Regions from separate parts of the Variovorax sp. 54 genome, predicted to be linked through region 2. Evidence: riboswitches for the same ligand, from Rfam matches in the RefSeq annotation. Region 2 holds a riboswitch; the other holds the start of a gene.

Region 1 (10,941 bases), 1.9 Mb from region 2:
GCCCTGCAGCTGGTCGGCGGGCGCGAAGGGGTGGATGTTCGCGAACTCGGGCCAGGTGATGGGGATCATCTCGCTGGTCGCGTTGAGCTTCATGGTGCAGCTGCCCAGCGGGATCATGCTGCGGTCGAGTGCGAGGTCCTTGTCCGAGAGGCTGCGGATGTAGCGCAGCATCGCGGTTTCGCTCTTGTGGGTGTTGAACACCGGGTGCGTGAGGAAGGCGCTGGTGCGGCGCAGGTCGTCGGGAATCAGCGGCGTGGTGCTTTCGACCAGTTCGTCGAAGCGCGGCATCGCGGTGCCGGCGGGCACGAACAGCGCCCACAGGGTTTCGATGTCGGCGCGCGTCGTGGTTTCGTCCAGCGAGATGCCCAGGTGCTGTTGCAGGCGCTGGCGCAGGTTGACGCCGCCGGCCTGCGCGCGCTCGATGATCGCGGCGGTGTCGTCGCCGGTGCGGATCGTGAGCGAGTCGAAGGCGGTGGTGTTCACCGGCTCGCGGCCCATCTGCGACAGGCCCTTGGCGAGGATGGCGGTGAGCACGGCCACGCGCTGTGCGATGCGCGTGAGGCCGTCGGGGCCGTGGTACACGGCGTACATGCTGGCGACCACGGCCGGCAGCACCTGCGCGGTGCAGATGTTCGACGTCGCCTTCTCGCGGCGGATGTGCTGCTCGCGCGTCTGCAGCGCGAGGCGGTAGGCGGGCTGGCCGTGCGTGTCGACGCTCACGCCGACGAGGCGGCCGGGCAGCGAGCGCTTGAACGAATCACGGCAGGCCAGGTAGGCGGCGTGCGGGCCGCCGTTGCACAGCGGCATGCCGAAGCGCTGCGTGGTGCCGCAGACGATGTCGGCGTCGAATTCGCCGGGGGCGACCAGCAGCGTCAGCGCCAGCAGGTCGGCCGCGACGATGAAGGCGGCGTCGCACTGGTGCGCGTGGCCCGCGAGCGGGCGCAGGTCGTGCACGTGGCCGGTGGTGGCCGGGTACTGCGCGAGCACGCCGAAGAACTCGCCGCTCACCATCAGGTGCGGCAGCGTTTCCGACACGGTGCTCACCTTGACTTCGATGCCCAGCGGCGCGGCGCGGGTCTTGATGACCTCGATGGTCTGCGGGTGGCAGTCACCCGACACCAGGAACACGTTGCTCTTGCTTTTCACGCTGCGCTTGGCGAGCGTCATGGCCTCGGCGGCGGCCGTGGCCTCGTCGAGCATCGACGCGTTGGCGATGGCCATGCCCGTGAGGTCGCACACCATCGTCTGGAAGTTGAGCAGGGCTTCCATGCGGCCCTGCGAGATCTCGGCCTGGTAGGGCGTGTAGGCGGTGTACCAGGCGGGGTTCTCGAGGATGTTGCGCAGGATCACGCCCGGCGTGTGCGTGCCGTAATAGCCTTGGCCGATGAAGCTCTTGAACACCTTGTTCTTCGACGCCAGCGTCTTCAGCTCGGCCAGCGCGTCGGCCTCGGTGACGGGCGCGGGCAGGCGCATCGGCCGGGCGCGGCGGATGGCCGCCGGCACGATGCCGTCGATGAGCTCCGCGCGCGTTTCAGAGCCGATCACCGGCAGCATGCGCGCCTCGTCCGCTGCATCGATGCCGATGTGGCGGGCGAGGAATTCTTCGGCGTTCTCCAGGGCTTGCAAAGAGGGAAGGGCGGGAATCGGCATGGCGGTGAGGGCTCGGGGGGAAGAAGGAACGAAGGTGGCTGAAGACTCAGCGGATCAGGACTCGGCGGCGAACTTGTCGTAGCTGGCGGCGTCGAGCAGGGCGTCGAGCTGCGCGGGCTCGCTCAGCTTGACCTTGAAGAACCAGCCGGAGGCCAGCGGGTCGCTGTTGGCCAGCGAGGGGTCGGCGCGCAGCGCTTCGTTCACTTCGGTGATCTCGCCCGACACGGGCATGAACACATCGGCGGCGGCCTTCACCGACTCGACCACACCGGCGACTTCGCCCTGTGCGAAGGTCTTGCCGACCTCAGGCAGGTCGACGAACACCACGTCGCCCAGCGCGTCCTGCGCATGCACGGTGATGCCCACGGTGGCGGCGCCGCCTTCGGCCGCCACCCATTCGTGGTCCTTGGTGTATTTGATGCTCATGAAAAAACTCCTCGTGGAAAAAATTGAATCGGGGTGCAGAGCCTAGCCGGGTCTGCGGTGTTCAGTGGCGCTCAGCCGCGGTAGTAGCGCGTCGGCACGAAAGGCATCGTCGACACCTCCATCGGCACCGGCTTGCCGCGCACGATGGCCTGCACGCGCGTGCCGGGCTCGGCAAAGGCGGCGGCCACGTAGCCCATGGCCACGCAGCGGTCGGCCGTGGGGCCGAGCAGGCCGCTGGTGACGGTGCCGATGTCATGGCCTTCGAGCGACTGCAGCAGCGTGCCGTCGCGCACCGGAATGCGTTCCAGCGCCACCAGGCCGACGCGCTTGCGCGTGAGCGTCTCGTGGTCGGTGTGGCCGGCCGCGCCCGAGGCAACGGCCGCCAGCTGGGCCAGCACCTTGGCCGCGCCCGGAAAGCCGCCTTCGCGCGCGCCACCCGCGCGGCGCACCTTCTGGATCGCCCAGTTGAGCGAAGCTTCGACCGGCGTGGTGGTGGTGTCGATGTCGTTGCCGTACAGGCACAGGCCGGCTTCGAGCCGCAGCGAGTTGCGCGCGCCCAGGCCGACAGGCTTCACTTCGGGCTGCGCGAGCAGCAGGCGGGCGAGGGCGTCGGCGTCCTGGCCGGCCACCGAGATCTCGAAGCCGTCTTCGCCGGTGTAGCCGCTGCGGGTGACGAAGGCGGCAATGCCGCCGATCTGCACCGCGCCGCCCGTCATGAACACGAAGCGCTCGATGCCGGGCGACAGCCGCGCCAACGTGGCCGCGGCCTGCGGGCCCTGCAGCGCGAGCAGGGCGTGGTCGGGCAGGGGCTGCACTTCGCAGCGCGCGCCGATCTTGTCCTGGATGTGGGCGATGTCGGCCACCTTGCAGGCGCCGTTCACGATCACGAAGATCGAGCCATGGCCTTCGTTGAAGAACATCAGGTCGTCGAGGATGCCGCCTTCGTCGTTCAGCAGCAGGCCGTAGCGCTGCTTGCCGGCGGGCAGGTCGACCACGTCGACGGGCATCAGGGTTTCGAAGGCGGCGGCGGCGTCGGGGCCGACGAGACGCAGCTGGCCCATGTGCGAGATGTCGAACAGGCCGGCCGCATCGCGCGTGTGCTTGTGCTCGGCCATGAGGCCCGCGGGGTACTGGACCGGCATGGAGTAGCCGGCGAAAGGCACCATGCGCGCGCCGAGCTCCACGTGGAGGTCGTACAGCGGTGTCTTGAGAAGTTGGGCGTCGGAGGAAGCGGAAGAAGCGGCCACGGGGCACTCCAAAGGGGCAGTCGAAATCCATGGCTGCAACGCCATGGGCCACCCCTGCTGTCCGCTTTACCTGAGAGATTCGCCCCACGATCGGGGTTTGCTCCTTCGGTGGGCCGCATGCAATGCCACGGCCTCTCTCCAGCAAGGAAACGCCGGTGGTTGCCGGCGTTTTGTCAGTCCTTTTGCCTGAGCGTTCGGGGAACCCCTGCGCCTTCGGCGGCCCCGTCGCGCGGGGCTCTCTCCTGACCCGGCGAGTGTAGTGGATCGCGGGGCCGGGGCTGGCAGCTCAGTGCACGGTTTCGGCGGGCGGCAGCAGCTTGTCGATCCGCTCGCGCAGCGAGTCGGCGCGCTCGGGGCCGGCGGCCTTCTCGATCTCGGAGAGCATGAGCGCGGCGATGGTCAGCATGGCCTCGCGGTCGCGCGCTTCGCGCAGGGCGTCGCGCATCTGGTTGGCGAAGCGCGGGTCGCGGCGCACGAACATGCGCTCGCAGATGTCGAACAGGAACATGCGCGTGGTGGCCAGCGAGCGCTTGCCGTCGAAGCTGTCGGCCGACGTGGCGACCTGGATCGGCTCGGCGGCGGGGACGGGCGTGGGGGCTGGCGCGGGTTGCACGGCGGCCGGCCGCGCATCCTGCAGGTAGCCCCGCTGCATCAGCCCCTGGATCGCCTGCTCGGCCTCGACGCGGCTCGGGAACAGCGGGCTGAAGTCGGTCAGCGAACGCCGGCCGTCGGCCATGAGCAGCAGCGCGCGCTCACGCTGGCTGAGCGTGCGCTGCCCGGCCTGGAGTTCGTCGCGTGCCTTCTCGGTCTTGGTGGGGAACATGGCGGCCACAGCTTTCGGAGGTCGAAGGCTGCAGCATCGTTGCAAGTGGTGACACCTTCGTGAACCATTTGCCTTACAGGGGAATGGCGTTGCGGATCAGTTGCCCGCGCTGCTTTCCTTGCGGATCAGCCAGCGCGTGCCCACGCGCTGCAGTTCGAGCGTCTTGCGGTCGGTTTCGGTCAGCGCATCGGCACGGTAGACCTGCCGGAACTGCGCGCTGGCCGACGTGCCCTGGATGCTGATCACCAGCCCCTCGATGCCCACGCTGATGCGCGACTTGCCCGTGATGCGGGTGCGCCGGTCGGCCTCCCAGCGCTCGCGGGTCTGGCCGCGCGCGGGGGTGAAGTCGGGCGCGTAGGCGGCGAGGTAGCGCTCCACATCGCGGGCGGACCAGGCGGCGGCCCAGGCGCGCACGGCAGATTCCACTTCGGCAAGGCTGGTGGCGGGGTTGGTGGAGATAACGGGTGCTGCCGCAGACGAGGGCACAGGCGCAGCGGCCGGCGTGGCCGCGAAACCGGCGGTGGCCAGCAAGCCGGCGGCGGCGAGGCTGCAACCTTGGGCGGCGATTCGATGCATGGCGTCCTTTTCCTTCTTCGGGTCTGTCAGGCTCGACGTCGAAGCTTGCGTCGATTCTGGCAGTGAAAGAGGGGGCGCGTGGCGTTGAATCGCCCACGGATTTCAGTGGGCTGTTGTTCAGGGCGCGAGGTCGAACTCAGGCCGCCGCAGCCTCACCCGCCATCACCTGCACCGTCCGGTTGCGCAGCCGCAAGGCCAGCACGGTCGCGACGCACAGCACGCACAACACCACCGTGAGCGTCACGCCGAGCCCGCGTGCATCCGACAGCAGGCCGAACAGCGGCGACACCAACCCGCCGACCGAGAGCGCGAGGCCGAGCGTGATGCCGCTGGCGGTGGCCGGGTTGCGCGGCAGGTAGTCCTGCGCGAGCGTCACCTGCGCGGCGAAGGGCAGGAACATGCTCATGCCGAGCCACGCGGTGCAGGCCAGCGCCGCGCCGGGCGTGGCGGCGAGCACGAGGCCCGCCATCGCCGGCAGCGCGAGCAGGTAGCCGCAGCGGATCGTGCCCATGCGCCCGATGCGGTCGCCGAGCCAGCCGCCGGCCAGCGTGCCGACTGCCCCTGCCGCGGTGAAGGCGGTGAGCGCCGCGGCGCCCTGGAAGGTGGTGCCGTGCAGGTCGCGCGTGATGCGCAGCGAGAGCATCGACAGCACCGTGACGTACGGGATCGACCAGCCCACGATGGTTGCAACCAGCAGGCTGAACGCGCGCCAGTCGTTGTGCGGTTTCAGCACCTGGGCGCGGGCTTGCGCGGCGCGCGCCGCCGCGGCTGCCGCGTTGCTGGCGACGGCACCGCGCCGCGCGTTCACCGTGATCCACACCACGCCCATCGCCACCGCGGGAATGCCGAGCAGGTAGCTGCGCGACAGGCTGCCACCGCCCACCACCGTGGCCGCCAGCACGGGCGCGAACGAGGCGCCGATGGTGCCGCCCACCGAAAACACGCTCATCGCCTTCTGCGAGGCGCCGCCGGCCGCGCGCGCGGCCACGGTGGCGGGCGGGTGGTAGGCCGCGATGCCCAGCCCGCACAGCGCGACCGCGATCCAGGTCAGCAGGTAGCTCTGGCTCAGGCCCGCCAGCACCACGCCCAGCGCCGCCACCAGGAAGCCCACGGGCACCAGCCAGGCGCGCGGGTGGCGGTCGGCGTACAGGCCGAACAGCGGCTGCACCACGCTCGACAGCCCGGTGGCCGCCAGCATCAGGCCGCTCACGGCCGTGTAGCTGTAGCCGCGCTCCAGCACCATGAAGGGCAGCAGCGCGGGCACGAGGCCCTGGTAGAGGTCGTTGACGGCATGGGTGCCGGTGAGCAGCCCGAGTCGGCGCGTGTTCATGCGATGGCTTCTTTCTTCGATGTCCGGTTTAAGAAAAAGGGAGGAAAAGCCATCGTAGGAAGACACGGAAAGATGTTCTCGCTACGAATGTGCAAACATCGTCGTGAAATGGACAAACTGAATCTGCGCCCCGACGAAGGCGAATCGACCCCGCGCGCCGTGGCCGTGCTCGCCACCGATCCGGCGGGCGATGCCTTCATTCCGCCGCATGCGCACCGCCGCGGCCAGCTCATCCATGCGATTTCGGGCGTGATGATGGTCAGCGCGGCGGCTGGCAGCTGGGTGGTGCCACCGGGGCGCGGCGTCTGGGGGCCGCCCGGCATGACGCACCAGATCCGCATGGCGGGCGAGGTGCAGATGCGCACGGTTTTCGTCGAGCCCGGCACGCGCGCCGACCTGGGCACCGACTGCCGCGTGATCCATGTGGGGGCGCTGTTGCGCGAGTTGATTGTGGCGGCCGTGTCGCTGCCGCTGGACTACGCGCCGGGCGGGCGCGACGAGCGCGTGATGGAGCTGATCCTCGACGAGATCGAGGCCGCGCCCGCACTGTCGCTGCACGTGCCGATGCCGCGCCACGCGCGGCTGGCCGCGCTGTGCGAGGCGCTGATCCGCGACCCCGCGCAGCCCGCCACGCTCGACGGCTGGGCCGCGCGGCTGCACATGAACGCGCGCACGCTGGCGCGGCTGTTCGAGCGCGAGACCGGCATGACCTTCGGCGCGTGGTGCCGGCAGGCGCGGCTGCTGCTGAGCCTGCCGCAGCTGGCCGCGGGCGCGTCGATCCTGGAGGTGGCGCTGGCGCACGGCTACGAGAGCCCGAGCGCCTTCACCGCGATGTTCCGCCGCACGCTCGGCATGCCGCCGAGCCAGTACCTGCAGCAGGAACCGAAGCGCTGAAACGACACGGCGGGCGGCCCGCGAAGGCCGCCCGCTGTGTGCGGGTTGGCGTGGTGCGCGGCGCTACTTGCTGTAGACCAGGTCGCGCAGCGACAGCGAGACCCAGGGCACGTAGGTGATGATCATCAGGCAGGCCAGGATCACCAGCACGAACGGGATCAGGTGCCTCACGATCCGGTCGAGCGAGATGCGCGCCACCGTACAGGCCGCGAACAGGTTCACGCCGAAGGGCGGAGTGATCATGCCCAGCGCCAGGTTCACCACCATGATCAGGCCGAAGTGCACCGGGTCGATGCCGAAGTGCACCGCCACCGGCGCCAGGATCGGCGCCAGCACGATGATGGCCGCGCTGGTCTCGATGAACATGCCGATCACGAACAGCGCCGCGTTCACGCCCAGCAGGAACATCGCGGGCGACTTCAGCACTTCCTGCAGCCAGTGGCCGATGGCGTCGGGCACGCCGGCGCGCGTGATCAGGAACGCGAACAGGCCCGCGTTGGCGATGATGAACATGATCACCGCCGACGACAGCACCGACTTGCGCAGGATCGCGAACAGGTCGGTGATCTTGATCTCGCGGTAGATCACCATGCCCACGACGAGCGCGTAGAACACCGCCACCGCCGAGGCTTCGGTCGGCGTGAAGATGCCGCCGTAGATGCCGCCCAGAATGATCACCGGCATCAGCAGTGCCCAGCCGGCCTGCCACAGCGCACGCCCGAAGGGCATGCGGCCTTCACCGTCGGTCTTGCCCCAGCCCTTCCACTTGCAGTAGACCCACACGAACAGCATGAGCGCCAGGCTGATCAGGATGCCGGGGCCGAAGCCCGCGATGAACAGCTCGCCGATCGACACCTCGGCGCTCACGCCGTACAGGATCATCGGGATCGACGGCGGAATGATCACGCCCAGCTCGGCGCTCGTGGCCTGCAGCGCCGCCGCGTACGACGTGGGGTAGCCGTGCTTGATGAGCGCCGGGATCAGGATGGCGCCGATCGCGAAGGTGGTGGCCACCGACGAGCCCGACACCGCCGCGAAGATCATGCAGGTGAGCACGCAGGTCATCGGCAGGCCGCCCTGCACGCCGCCCACGATGCTCTTGGCGAACTCGACCAGCCGGCGCGAGATGCCGCCGGTTTCCATCAGGTTGCCGGCCAGGATGAAGAACGGAATGGCCGCCAGCGGAAACTTGTTGATCGAATTGAACATCTCCTTCACGGAGATCAGCATGTTGGCGTTGGTGACCTGGATGCCCAGGATCGACGCCAGACCGATGGACACGGCCACCGAAACCGACAGTGCAAAACACAGCACCATCGTTGCAACCATCACGACGCTCATTGCGCGGTCTCCAGTTCGAGCCGCTTGGGATCGAGAAAATTGCCGGCAATGCCGAACAGACAGAACACGGAACCGACGGGCATGGCCAGGTAGGCCCAGACCATCGACAGGCTTTCGAGGCCGGCCATCGACTGCACGCGCCCGCGCATGGCGTAGTCCCAGCCCCACCACAGGATGACCAGCATCAGCGACAGCGCGGCCAGTGCCACCACGGCGTCGAGCACGCGGCGCACGCGCGGCGAACTCCAGCGGTAGAGCACGTCGACGCTGACCATCGCACCCTGGCGGAAGGCCATCGGGATGCCCAGGAACACCATCCAGATCAGGCTCACGCGGATCAGGATCTCGCTCCACTCGGCGGGTTGTTCCAGCACGAAGCGGGTGACGATCTGGAACACGCCCAGCGCCGAGGCGATCACCAGCATCAGGCAGGCGGCGACCATCGACACGCCGGTGGTCCAGCGCTCGATGGCGAGGAATTTAGCTTTCATACACAACAGCTCGCATGGTTCGGTTTCTTCGGTTTCTTCGGGTTCTCAACGAAAAAAGCCCGCCAGACCAGGCTGGGCGGGCATCGACGCTGTCAGCAGGACAGCCGCCGGGTCATCACTTGTAGTTGCGGATCTTGTCGAGGTTGGCCTTGCCGAAGTCCTTTTCGAACTGGGCGTTCACCGGTGCCAGCGCCGCCACGAACTTGGCCTTGTCGACGTTGTCGATCACGGTCATGCCCTTGGCGCGCAGGTCGGCCACGCCCTTGGCGTCGTCTTCGTCCACGCGCGCGCGGTTGGCCTTGGCGCCTTCCTTGGCCGCGTCGAGGAAGGCCTGCTTGTCGGCCGCGCTCAGCTTGTCGAAGGTGCCCTTGTTCATCACGAAGATGCAGGGCGAGTAGACGTGGCCGGTCAGCGAGAGGTGCTTTTGCACCTGGTCGAACTTGGCCGAGATGATCACCGGCAGCGGGTTCTCCTGGCCGTCGACCGTGCCTTGCTGCAGCGCCGTGAACACTTCGGGGAAGGCCATCGGCGTGGTCACGATGCCGAAACCCTTGTAGGCGGCGATGTGCACCGGGTTTTCCATCGTGCGCATCTTCAGGCCCTTGAGGTCTTCAGGGACCTTCACGTCGCGCTTGCTGTTGGTCATGTGGCGGAAGCCGTTCTCGGCCCACGCCAGCGCCTTGAAGCCCTTGGCATCGAACTTGGTCAGCATTTCCTGGCCGATGGGGCCGTCCAGCACGGCGCGTGCATGGGCCTTGTCGCGGAACAGGAAGGGCACGTCGAGGATCTTGGTCTCGGGCACGAAGTTGGGGATCGGGCCGGTCGACGAGAAGGCCAGTTCCTGGGTGCCCAGCTGCACCGCCTCGATCGACTCGCGTTCGCCGCCGAGTGCGCCGTTGTAGAAGGTCTGGACCTTGTAGCGGCCGCCCGTGCGCTTTTCGACTTCCTTGGCGAAGGTGTCGATGGCCACGCCCTGGTGCGAGTTCTGCGCCACGGAAATGCTGATCTTCATGGTCGTCTGCGCAAAAGCGGCGCAGGCCATGCCCATGCCCAGCACCAAGCCTGCGGCCAGTCGGGTCAACTTCATTTGTCTGTCTCCTCGGTTGGAAAAAAGGATGCGTGAAACGGGCCTGAGACCGGTTTCATGCAAAAGAAATGACTATGCCCGAATAACCAGTTTCACCGCGTCGGGACTTTCACGGACGTAGGCACGAATCACCGCGTCGAAGTTCTCGTCGGCCGCCAGGCCCAGGCCCCGCGCGCGGGGCGTGTCGAAGCGGCCCGGCCAGGTCTTCACGATGCGGCCGATGGTGGCGTCGGGCGTGCGGTCGAGCAGGTCGGTGGCGGCCCGGCCGGCCACGCGTTCGAGTGCGGCGGCCATCTCGCCCACGGTGGTGGCCAGCGACGGCAGGTTGAGCGCGGTGCGCGGGCCCCATTCGGCATCGCTGGCTTCGGCGGCGCGCACGATGCCTTCGATGGTGCGGGCCGGCGAGGCGATGGCCACGGGTGTCTCGTCGGGCACCGGGCAGGCCGCGCGCAGCCCGGCCAGCGGCTCGCGGATCATGCCGCTGAAGAAGCCCGAGGCCGCACCGTTCGGTTGGCCGGGGCGCACGCTCACCGTCATGAGGCGCACGCTGCGCCCCTGCACGAAGCCCTTGCGCGTGTAGTCGGCCACCAGCTGCTCGCCGATGAATTTCTGGATGCCGTAGCTGGTCTGCGGCGTGGGCAGCGTGTGGTCGTCGATGAGTGCGGGCAGCGGCTGCTCGGGCGAATCGCCGAACACGGCGAGCGAGCTGGAGAACACCAGCACCGGCCGCGTGCCCAGCGCGCGCAGCTTCTCGAGCAGGCCGTGCGTGGCGGCGAAGTTGCTGCGCATGCCGAGGTCGAAGTCGGCCTCGCATTCGCCGCTGACGGCGGCCGCCAGATGGAACACCGCATCGGCCTCGCGCCAGAAGGTGGCGCCGTCGTCGGCCAGCTGGGCGTTGAGGTCGCCGGTGGCGGCTGCGATGCGCGCGTTGGCTGCGAGGTCGGGCGGCGGCGGTGCGCGGTCGACCAGCGTGATGCGTGCGATGTCGCGGGCGGGGGCGCCGGCGAGCGACAGTGGGCCGAGGGCCAGCAGGGTGCGCGCCAGGCGCGCGCCGAGGAAGCCGGCGCCGCCGGTGA
Region 2 (10,941 bases):
AAAGAATCCGACGACTGTCGCATCTTCAGGAATATCACCGGCCATCACGGACAGTTGCCCTGGGGCCGCCGGCGCGTTTTGATCGAGATCGACACCGCTTTCCACCAGGCTGATGCGCCCCGGCGATTCGCCTGCGGCGATCAACCATTCCCGGACTTCGGTATTTTCAATGAAGGTCAGGTCGATGCAGTCGGCATACCGCCGGTTGTTGGCTGTATGGCCCACCGTATTGAAAAGCAAGTCGGCCACGGCAAGGCGCGGATACCTGAGCTTCCATGCGGGCAGGCAGTCATAGGCAAAAGCACTGCCGATCACCCAGAGAATCTGGACATCCCTGGATTGCAGCAGGTGATCGAGAAAGTCCCGCCAGTACTCGACTTCGAGAAACCGCGGCAAATGGAATATTTCCGGCGTTGCCGATTCGAACCAGGAGGTGGTATCGCCGTGGGTTTGCCCCACGGGCACGGTGGTCACGATCACCACGCGCCACCCATTTCGCACCAATTGCGCAACGATGGCGCTCAACAAACGCTCGGCACCGCCCAGAACCAGGAATGGCAAGGCAATCAACAGTGTGGGGCCGGTGGCCGCCTGAACATGGAAATTTCGCCGGGTCGCAAAAGACTGCGGCGGACGGCCTGGTGGGGAAGCGCTGACCGCTCTCGCGGACTGGAGCACGTCTTCCGTCAGCACGTCGTCGTTGAAGCGGCGGACCAGCAGCTTCTGGATTTCGTTATCGAGCACGTCGCTTCGATTGCTCAGCGTGTTGCCGTGGCTGCGATAGTGGAAAAGCGGCTCGCGAATGCCGATGAAGCGCGCGCCGAGCGCCGCAAGACGCACCCAGAACAACCAGTCCTCGTGGACATGGCCGGTGGTCGGGTCCGTGTCCCGGTAGCCACCGGCCTTGCGCCAGAGCTCCTTGCTGTACACGGCGCAAGTGAGCGCATTGTTGCCATCGAGCAGCATGTCCAGGGTCGGGCGTTCGTGCGGCGTCCAGACATCCGACCTGTCGCCGAAGAACTGCAGCCCCGGCGAGACCACCCCGTAGCCGGAATGCTCCAGCATGAAGACCGCCTTCTCGATGTAAGTCGGCGCGATGCGGTCGTCGGCATCCAGGCAGCAGATGTATTTGCCCCTGGCGTGGCTGATGCCGAAGTTGCGGTTGGCGCCGGCACGGTACGGTTGGTCCTGCAGCAACAGACGCAGTTTGGGCGATGCCTTGGAGACGGCGTCGATCAGGCGCTGGCGGGATTCGGGGGAGCTCGAGCCCCCCTCCACCACGATGATCTCGATGTCGGTGAAGGTCTGCGCCTCGACCGAGCGAATCGCCTCGCCCACGAGGTGGCCGTAGTTGAAGCAAGGAATCACGATGCTGACGAGCGGCCGATCCAATGGCCAGTCCGCTCCGCTCGGCGGTTTCACGGCATCCGGCACCACGCCTGCCGGCGCGAGGAGACGGACCGCCGCCGCAGTGCGCCTTGCGGCCTCCAGGTTCCTGGCGCCGCCTCCGGCCAGCGCACGCCGGCGCCTGAATTCCCGCAGGTGATCGAAGATGCGACCCCGAAGCGTCCACCACGCCAGCTTTGCGACTTGCTTGGCCCGTCGTGCCGCGCGGGGATTGTTCGTCGCCCAGCGACGCAAGGGCGTCGTGGCCCGCCATGCGATGGTTTGTTGCATGGCCTCCAGCCGACCCGCAGCCTCCAGCGCCCGATGTTCCATGGCGGCGGTCTTCGCGACCTCCTCGGAGAGTTTCCTGCGAAGCGCCGCCGCTTCTCCCTCACGCTCCGCGGCCCGCCTGATCTCGAAGTTGATGGCCTCGGTGGCCTGCGCCGCATTGAGACGCGCGTCTGCGAGGATCACTTCGACTTCGCCCTTCAGGCGTTGGACCTCGCGGCTCGCGGCCCCGAAACTCACCGGTTGCCAGGCACCGGATTGCAGCCGCTTCAGGTCAAACGACCAGAGCTGGGCGATGCGCGCAACCAGCGGCGGCGTGAACTCGTTGCCGTCCAGTCGAGTGAGCGATCGCACCGAGGCTTCGGTCGCCTGGCCCGCATGCAGAAGGAACAGGTGCGTCAGGGCCTTGGCTTCCTCGGCCGTCGCGCCATCGAAGTCGGCGCTCATCAAGCGGTCAAAAACTTCCTTGACGCGCGCAGCCTGGCGTTCGTTCTTCGTGACGATGCCGACATAAGTCGAAGCGTAGTCTTTGATGAGAACTTCCGCGCCGATCAGGTGAGCGCCGAGCTCCGTTTCGACGATGTGGCGGATCGCCCCCTCGGTTGGATAGTAGATGTGCTCCAGCGAACTGTTCAGCCATGCCGCGTTGCTGGCCTCGGCCGACATGACAGGTACCTCGAACAGCAGGAACCCGTCGTCTTTCAGCAGTTCGATGGCGGCGTGGAATCCACCGCGAAAATCGAGCAGATGCTCGAAGACGGCGATGGCGGTCACCACATCGAACCCGGCGCGATGGTCATGCACCAGCTGCGGATCCAGCAGGTCGTTGCCAAGAAGCCGGATGCCCTTGTCCCGCGCCTGCCCGGCCGCCTTGGCATTGACTTCGATGCCGGACTTGTCGAAAGCGCTTGTGAACTTGTCCAGCAAGTAGCCGTCCGCGCAGCCTATGTCGAGGATCTTTCCGTGGTCGGCCAGAAGCCGGACCAGCGCGGCCGCCCAACCCAGTCCGTGCTCGGCCATGAAGTTGTAGTCCGCATAGCCGCTGCTCGTGCCGTTCACGTAATAGTTGTCGTCGTAGTACGCCTGCGTGCTCTCAGGCAGGTTGGCGATCACACCCAGGCCGCAATAGCTGCATCGCTTGATTTCCATGCCATCCGCCCGGATGGCGAACGGCTTGAAGCTGGTACCGGAACACGCGTTGCAGATCATTTTTGTTGTTTGCCAGTAGAAAACGAAAGGGCTGTCCGGCATCGGGCCGAACACGTCCCTTGCACGCCCTCGGTCTAAGTTGCGGAGATCTCTTCGCGCGCGCTGCGCAGGATCGCGTCGAGAACCGAGTCCATGTCGGAGCGCCCGGCATGCAGCCCCAGGGCCTTCAACCTGGACGGATCGCCGACGAAAGCTCTGACATCACTGTTGCCGCGTCGCGATTCATCGTGCTGCAACTCGACCGGCACGCCGGAGACAGCGATCAAGCGCTGGGTCAGGTCAAGCAGACGTTGTCCGTCGCCGCTGCAGATGTTCACCACCTGCGCAGAGGTGTCGCTCACCAGGGACAGATCGACGAGAAGCTTCGCAGCGATCCGGACATCCATGAAGTCCCGCACAACATCGAGATCGCCGGTTGCCAGCACACCGCCACGCGCGCCCATGCTGGCGATCTGGTGTGCAAAGCTTCCCAGGGCCAGAGATTTCGGCATGCCAGGTCCGATGGGATTGAACAGTCGGGCCACCACCACGGGCAGCCCACGCGAAGCGGCGACGAAGGCATGACTCGTCTGGGCCAGCTTGCTTGCACCGTAGGCCGTGTTGGGACGGCACGCCACATCCTCGTGCACGGGCTGCTGGGCGGCGGGCACTGCCCCGTATTCGGCTGCGCTTCCCGCCAGGAGCACGCGCGGCTTGCGCGACATGGCGAGCGCGGCATCCAGCAGGTTGGCCGCGAAGACGACATTGGCCTCGTAGAGCTCGCTGTAAGAGGGGGCGGAGGAAACACCCGCCAGATGCACGACGAACTGTGGCTCTATGGACGAGAGCAGAGCGCGGACCTCGGCCGTATCGGCAGGATCGGAAAGCACGCGCCTTGCTTCGCCTGCGACAGCAGGCCGTTCGGTTCTGCTGACGGCGAAGACTTCAAGGCCGCGCGCCCGCAGTTCTTCAAGCACCGCCCGCCCGACGAATCCGCTGGCACCGGTGACAAGCACACGCATGGGCTACTCGGGCAGGAAAAGCTCGCGACTCTCGTCGAACATCTTCTGCGCCGTCGAGTAGTCATCCGGCCGACCGATGTCGAGCCAGAAGCTCTCGGGCTGTTGATGGCAGCGCACCTTCTTGCCGGCCGCGCTCAGCTTGAGCAACAGGTCCGGCATGTCCAGGTGAACGCCCTCGCTGACATGCGGCTTCACCGCATCGCGATTGAGCATGTAGAGGCCCATGCTGACCAGGTGCTTGCTCATGGGCTTCTCGAGGTAGCCCTGGAGATTCATCTCCGCATCGACCTGGATGAGCCCGAAATCGATCTTGACCTCTCTTTCGTAGACACAGATCGTGGCATCCGACTGCCGCTCCGCATGCGTGCGGATCAGCTGACCGATATCGAAAGTGGTGAGCAGATCGCCGTTGGTGACGATGAAGTTCTCGCCGACCTTGTCGATCAATGCGCCGAGCGGGCCGGCCGTGCCCAGAGGGCTGTCCTCGAGGCTGTAGTCGATCTTCAGCCCGAATCGCGAACCGTCGCCGCAAAACGCGCGGATCAGGTGATGCAAATGGTTGACCGCGAGGAAGACTTCCTCGACGCCGGCACGACGAAGCTGCCGCAGCAGCAGCTCCAGCACGGGCATGTCCCCCAGGGGCATGAGAGGCTTGGGAAACGAGGCGGTGAACGGCTGCAGGCGGGTGCCCTTGCCGCCGGCCATGACGACTGCTTTCATGATACGTGCTCCCTTAGACGGTGTAGACCGCGGGGCGGTACAGGTGGATGTTGCGCCGGATGAATTCGATGCTCTGGCGCAATCCCTCATCCAGATCGACTTGCGGCGACCATCCCATCAACTTCGCGGCCAGTGCGTTGTCGGAGACGAGCTTCAAGACCTCGCTCTTGTCAGGGCGCATGCGCGCGGTGTCCGCAACGATCTCTTTTTCCACGCCCATCAGCTTGAGGATGCGCTCGGCAAAGTGGCCGATCGTGTAGGTCGAGCCGGTTCCCAGGTTGATGGTCTGCCCCTCGATGCCGGGTGTCACCGAAGCGGCGACGAAACCGGCGACCGTGTCCGTCACGAAGGTCATGTCGCGCTCGGGAGTCAGCGACCCGAGCTTGATCACGTCCTGCGTCAGTGCCTGCGAGATGATCGTCGGAATGAATGCCCTGGCCGACTGACGCGGGCCGAAGGTGTTGAACGGGCGCAAGGTCACGACACCGGTATCGAACGAGCGGTAGTAGCTCTCGGCAATCTTGTCCGCCCCGATCTTCGAGGCCGAGTAAGGCGACTGCCCTTGCAGCGGATGTTCTTCGTCGATTGGAACGCGCACCGCGGTGCCGTACACCTCCGAGGTGCTCGTGTGGACGACGCGACGAACCGACAGCCGACGCGCGGCCTCCACGACGTTGAGCGTTCCCTCGACGTTGGTGCGCACGTAGCTGCGCGGCGCAACGTACGAATACGGAATGGCGATCAACGCCGCCAGATGGCAGACGACGTCAATGCCCTGCATGGCGTGCATGACGAAATCACCATCGTCGATGTTGCCCGCCACAACGCGAAACTGGCCCTTCACATCATCGGGCGCGAATTCCAGGTTGCCCCAGCTCGATGCGGAACCATAACGAACCATGGCAGTGACGTCTGCGCCGGCGCGCACCAGCGCTTCGACAAGATGGCTGCCGATGAACCCGCCTGCGCCGGTTACGAGGTATTTTTGACCCGTCAGGGTTTGAGTTGATGCATGCATGGCTTGTGCTACCGAAGAAATTGTTGTGAGTCAGTATTCAGAATGAGTGCTCTTCGGCAAGCAGCCGATTGAGGTACTTGCCGTAAGCATTCTTCTGCAATGGCAAGGCCAGTCGCGCCAGTTGTTCCTTGTCGATGAACCCTTGTCGCCACGCGATTTCCTCCGGGCAAGCGATCTTCAACCCTTGCCGGTGCTCCAGCGTCGCAATGAACTGCCCCGCCTCGAGCAGGCTTTCATGCGTGCCGGTATCGAGCCAGGCGTAGCCGCGCTGCATGATCTGCACGTTGAGCTGGCCGAGATCGAGGTACGCCTGATTGACAGCCGTGATCTCGAGTTCGCCTCGCGGGCTCGGCTTCACCGCCTTGGCGATGTCGATGACCTGGTTGTCGTAGAAATACAGGCCGGTCACCGCATAGTTGCTCTTGGGCTTAAGCGGCTTTTCCTCGATGCTGCTGGCCTTGCCCTGCGCGTCGAACGCCACCACGCCATAGCGCTCCGGATCGTGCACGTGGTACGCGAAAACAGTGGCTCCCGAGTCCTGCGCGTCGGCACCGCCCAGCAGATGGGCAAAGTCATGCCCGTAGAAGATGTTGTCCCCCAACACCAGCGCGCTCGGCGAATTGCCCACGAACTTCTCGCCGATGATGAACGCCTGCGCCAGCCCATCAGGACTCGGTTGCACCGCGTACTGCAGATTCATGCCCCACTGGCTGCCGTCGCCCAGCAGCTGCTGGAAGCGCGGCGTGTCCTGCGGCGTGCTGATGATCAGGATGTCGCGCATGCCGCCGAGCATCAGGGTGCTCAGCGGGTAATAGATCATCGGCTTGTCGTACACCGGCAGCAGCTGCTTGCTCATGGCGAGCGTGGCCGGGTGCAGGCGGGTGCCGGAGCCACCGGCGAGGATGATGCCTTTGCGTTGCGTCATGGGGGTCTTCTTCTGTAGGGGCCGGAAAAATCAGTCAGTCGGTCAGAGCGTCTCGCGCAGCATGCGCGCGACGCCTTCCTGCCAGGGCGGCAGGCGCAGTCCGAAGGTGGTCTGCAGCTTGGTGGTGTCGAGCCGCGAGTTGTGCGGTCGCGTCGCGGGCGTCGGGAAGGCGCTGGTGGGCACGGCTTCCACGGCCTGCGGGCCGGCCTTGAGTTCGACGCCGGCTTGCTGCGCCATCTCGAGCACGAAGCGCGCGTAGCCGTGCCAGCTGGTCTCACCACCGGCGATGGCGTGGTACAGCCCGGCCTTGGTCGGGTCTTGCAGCGTGGCGCGGATGGCGTGCGCGGTGATGTCGGCCAGCAGCTCCGCGCCGGTCGGTGCGCCGAACTGATCGTCGATGACGGTCAGCTTGTCGCGCTCCTTGGCCAGGCGCAGCATGGTCTTGGCGAAGTTACCGCCGCGTGCGGCATAGACCCAGCTGGTGCGAAAGATCAGGTGCTTCGCGCAGTGCTTGGCCACCAGTTGCTCGCCTTCGAGCTTGGTCTGGCCGTACACGCTGAGCGGGCCGGTCGCGTCGTCTTCTTTCCAGGGCCGGGTACCACTACCGTCGAAGACGTAGTCGGTGGAGTAATGCACCATCAGCGCGCCGATCTGCTGCGCCGCCTCGGCCACCACGCCGGGCGAGGTGGCGTTGAGCTTGCGCGCGAAGTCGGGCTCGCTCTCGGCCTTGTCGACGGCGGTGTGCGCGGCGGCATTGACGATGACGTCGGGGCGCACCGCCAGCACCGTCTCGGCCAGCTGCTCGGGACGGCTGAAGTCGGCGTGGAAGTCGGTGCTGTCGAAATCCAGCGCGACCAGTTCGCCGAGCGGCGCGAGGCTGCGCTGCAGCTCCCAGCCGACCTGTCCGCCCTTGCCAAGCAGCAGCAGCTTCATGCGCCGGCCTTCGCCGTCGTGGCGTCGTACTGCTTCTCGACCCACTCACGGTACGCGCCGCTTTGCACGTTGCGCACCCACTCGCCGTTGGCGAGGTACCACTCGACGGTCTTGCGGATGCCGGTGTCGAAGGTCTCGGCGGGCTTCCAGCCGAGTTCGGCCTCGAGCTTGCGTGCATCGATGGCATAGCGGCGGTCGTGGCCCGGGCGGTCCGTGACGTAGGTGATCTGTTCCTTGTACGGCTTGCCGTCGGCGCGGGGGCTCAGTTCGTCGAGCAGCGCACACACGGTGTTGACGATCTCGATGTTGGGCTTCTCGTTCCAGCCGCCCACGTTGTAGGTCTCGCCGAGCCGGCCGGCTTCGAGCACGCGGCGGATGGCGCTGCAGTGGTCCTTCACGTAGAGCCAGTCGCGCACCTGCATGCCGTCGCCGTACACGGGCAGGTTCTTGCCGGCGAGTGCGTTGACGATCATCAGCGGGATCAGCTTCTCGGGGAAGTGGAACGGGCCGTAGTTGTTCGAGCAGTTGGTGGTGACCACCGGCAGGCCGTAGGTGTGGTGCCAGGCGCGCACGAGGTGGTCGCTGGCGGCCTTGCTGGCCGAGTACGGGCTGTTGGGCTCGTACTTGTTCTCTTCAGTGAAGGCCGGATCGGTCTTGGAGAGCGAGCCGTAGACCTCGTCGGTCGACACATGCAGGAAGCGGAAGGCCGCCTTCTGGTCGGCCGGAAGGGCGTTCCAGTAACCGCGCACCGATTCGAGCAGGCGGAAGGTGCCGAGCACGTTGGTCTGCACGAAGTCTTCCGGGCCGTGGATCGAACGGTCGACGTGCGATTCCGCGGCAAAGTTCACGACGGCACGCGGTTTGTGCTCGGCCAGCAGGCGGTCGAGCAGCGCGCTGTCGCCGATGTCGCCTTGCACGAAGACGTGGTTCGCGTTGCCCTTGAGCGATGCGAGGGTCTCGAGGTTGCCTGCGTAGGTCAGCTTGTCGAGGTTCACGACGGGCTCGCCGCCCTGCGCGATCCAGTCGAGTACGAAATTGGCGCCAATGAAGCCTGCGCCGCCGGTAACCAGGATCATGGGGCTCCCTGCATGTAGAAAAAAGTTTGCTTTACCGAAAATCAACATTCAATTATCCCATCGGTGTGAAGTGCCGATGTACAGGGCTTGGCCGGCTTGCGGGGCCCGCCTACAATCGGCAGCAATTGCAGGAGAGCGGGCTTCCATGGAGGCCCTACCGAAGGCGCAAACTCCCATAAACGCTCAGGTCGGCCCGACGACATTCCAGGCAACGCCAAGGAATTTCGGCAAGGGGTCAGTACTGCACTCATCGATACAGCCGTCTGGAGAGCCGCCACGCCATGTGGCGCACCGAAGGAGCAAACCCGCTGCGGGTGCAGCAGGGTGAATCTCTCAGGTACCGAGGACAGGGGGAGCGGCAACTTGGACAGCGGTCGTCCGGTTGCTTGCTATTCATTCAATAGCACTCCACGCCCGCCGTTCAAGCGCTGCAAACTCAAAGGTACTTGCAATGCGTGTGATCGTTCTTGGCGCCGGCCTGCTCGGCGTGACTTCGGCCTATTACCTCCAGCAACTCGGTCACGAGGTGACCGTGATCGATCGGCAGGCCACCCCGGCCGCCGAAACCAGCTTCGCCAACGGCGGCCAGATCTCGGTCAGCCATGCCGAACCGTGGGCCAATCCGAGCGCGCCGCTGAAGGTGCTGCAATGGCTCGGCAAGGAAGATGCGCCGCTGCTCTTCCGCATCCGCGCCGACATGCGCCAGTGGCTCTGGGGCCTGCAGTTTTTGCGCGAATGCACCCCCGCGCGCACCCGCCACAACATCGAACAGATCGTTCGTCTCGGTACATACAGCCGGGAAATGTTGCAGCAATTGCGTCGAGACACCGGCCTGAGCTATGACCAGCGCACGCAGGGCATCCTGCACTTCTATACGACGCAGAAAGAATTCGACGGCGCCCTCAAGCCCTCCGAGCAGATGCGCGCCCTGGGCTGCGAGCGCCTGGTCATCTCGGCCGACGAGGCCATCAAGATCGAACCCGCCCTCGCCCACATCCGTCCGCAACTCGCCGGCGCCACGTACACCGCCGAAGACGAGTCGGGCGACGCCAACCGTTTCGCGCGCGAGCTCGTGAAGCTGGCCGAAGCGGCCGGCGTGAAGTTCCTCATGAGCCACACCGTGACCGCGCTGCGCGAAGCCGGCGGCAGCATCGACCACATCGAAGCCACCGACAACGAAGGCCGCTTCCAGCGCATCCGCGGCGACGCCTTCGTGCTCGCGATGGGTTCGCTGAGCCCGCTGTACGCCGCGCCGTTGGGCATTCGCCTGCCGATCTACCCGGCCAAGGGCTACTCGGTGACGCTGCCCGTGAAGGACGCATCGAAGGCGCACCAGGTCTCGCTCACCGACGACGAATACAAGCTGGTGTTCTCGCGCTACACGTCCGAATCGGGCGACCGCCTGCGCATCGCCGGCACGGCCGAACTCAACGGCTACGACCGCGACCTGAACCGCGTGCGCTGCGAAGCGATCGTGCGGCGCGTCGAAGAACTCTTCCCCGGCGCCGGCGACACCGAGCGCGCGCAGTTCTGGACCGGCCTGCGCCCGGCCACGCCGAGCAACGTGCCGCTGATCGGCAAGACCAAGCTGCCGAACCTGTTCCTCAACACGGGCCACGGCACGCTCGGCTGGACGCACGCTTGCGGCTCGGGCAAGTCGATCGCGCGCATCGTGAGCGGGCTCGCACCCGAGGTCGACTTCGCGTTCGCCGGCATGCCGGCGCCCGCACCGCGCGCGTTGCAACCGGCCTGAACGCAACCGGCGCCGGACCTCAGTCCGGCGCGGTGAACACCGTCAGCACACCGGTGTAGCCGTACAGGTGGTGGCGTGCGATTTCGCCGGCGGCGAAGAAGCCGACCAGCGGCACGTCGCCCAGCGCATGGCGCACGATCTGCAGCTCGGCGCCCGGTGCGCCGAAGTGCGGACCGCCGCGCCCCGAGCAGCTCACGTACACCGCGCCCGCGATGCGGCGCGCGGGATGCGGCGCGGCCTCCGCCTCGCCGGCCGCCACGGCGCGCGCGGTGGCCAGCGTCTGTTCTTCGGGCTCCAGCTCTTCGCGGATCTCGGCGCAGATGCGCATCAGGTCGGCGCGTGCCGCCTGCGCGTTGCGGCGGCAGAAACTCAGCCGCATGCCGGCCTCGGCGTTGTCGGCAATCGCGATGCCGCGCCGCGTCGGATCGAGGCCGATGATGTGGCGCACCAGCACGTCGGCGCCCAAGTCGCCGGTGCGGCGCAGGCCGTCGCTGCCCGCGTCGGCCAGGCCGACCAGCGTGTTGCGCACGGCGTCGATGGCTTCCTGCGGCCGGTCGAGCGACACCTGCAGGTCGGCCAGCAGCACGTCGAGCGCCGGTTCGCCGTCGAGCGACAGCAGCAGGTTGCCGTCG

What was found. Region 2 has a riboswitch for glycine ahead of CLU95_RS18320 (D-amino acid dehydrogenase). Riboswitches for the same ligand answer to the same signal wherever they lie in the genome.
Region 1: another riboswitch for glycine. It lies ahead of gcvT (glycine cleavage system aminomethyltransferase GcvT); the one in region 2 lies ahead of CLU95_RS18320 (D-amino acid dehydrogenase).

Annotation. Positions count from the first base shown of each region.
Region 1 is NZ_PEFF01000001.1:5,911,851-5,922,791, forward strand. Features, by position in the region: gene gcvP (aminomethyl-transferring glycine dehydrogenase) at 1-1,650, opposite strand, end outside; gene gcvH (glycine cleavage system protein GcvH) at 1,705-2,076, opposite strand; gene gcvT (glycine cleavage system aminomethyltransferase GcvT) at 2,148-3,323, opposite strand; glycine riboswitch at 3,371-3,475, opposite strand; glycine riboswitch at 3,496-3,570, opposite strand; gene CLU95_RS27125 (hypothetical protein) at 3,610-4,146, opposite strand; gene CLU95_RS27130 (L,D-transpeptidase Cds6 family protein) at 4,243-4,722, opposite strand; gene CLU95_RS27135 (MFS transporter) at 4,859-6,052, opposite strand; gene CLU95_RS27140 (AraC family transcriptional regulator) at 6,161-6,946, shown strand; gene CLU95_RS27145 (TRAP transporter large permease) at 7,010-8,287, opposite strand; gene CLU95_RS27150 (TRAP transporter small permease) at 8,284-8,778, opposite strand; gene CLU95_RS27155 (TRAP transporter substrate-binding protein) at 8,894-9,865, opposite strand; gene denD (D-erythronate dehydrogenase) at 9,938-10,941, opposite strand, start outside.
Region 2 is NZ_PEFF01000001.1:3,966,201-3,977,141, reverse strand. Features, by position in the region: gene CLU95_RS18355 (glycosyltransferase) at 1-2,925, opposite strand, end outside; gene CLU95_RS18350 (NAD-dependent epimerase/dehydratase family protein) at 2,958-3,884, opposite strand; gene CLU95_RS18345 (sugar phosphate nucleotidyltransferase) at 3,888-4,604, opposite strand; gene CLU95_RS18340 (GDP-mannose 4,6-dehydratase) at 4,618-5,622, opposite strand; gene rfbA (glucose-1-phosphate thymidylyltransferase RfbA) at 5,660-6,547, opposite strand; gene rfbD (dTDP-4-dehydrorhamnose reductase) at 6,590-7,480, opposite strand; gene rfbB (dTDP-glucose 4,6-dehydratase) at 7,477-8,556, opposite strand; glycine riboswitch at 8,675-8,765, shown strand; glycine riboswitch at 8,810-8,916, shown strand; gene CLU95_RS18320 (D-amino acid dehydrogenase) at 9,008-10,309, shown strand; gene CLU95_RS18315 (FIST signal transduction protein) at 10,329-10,941, opposite strand, start outside.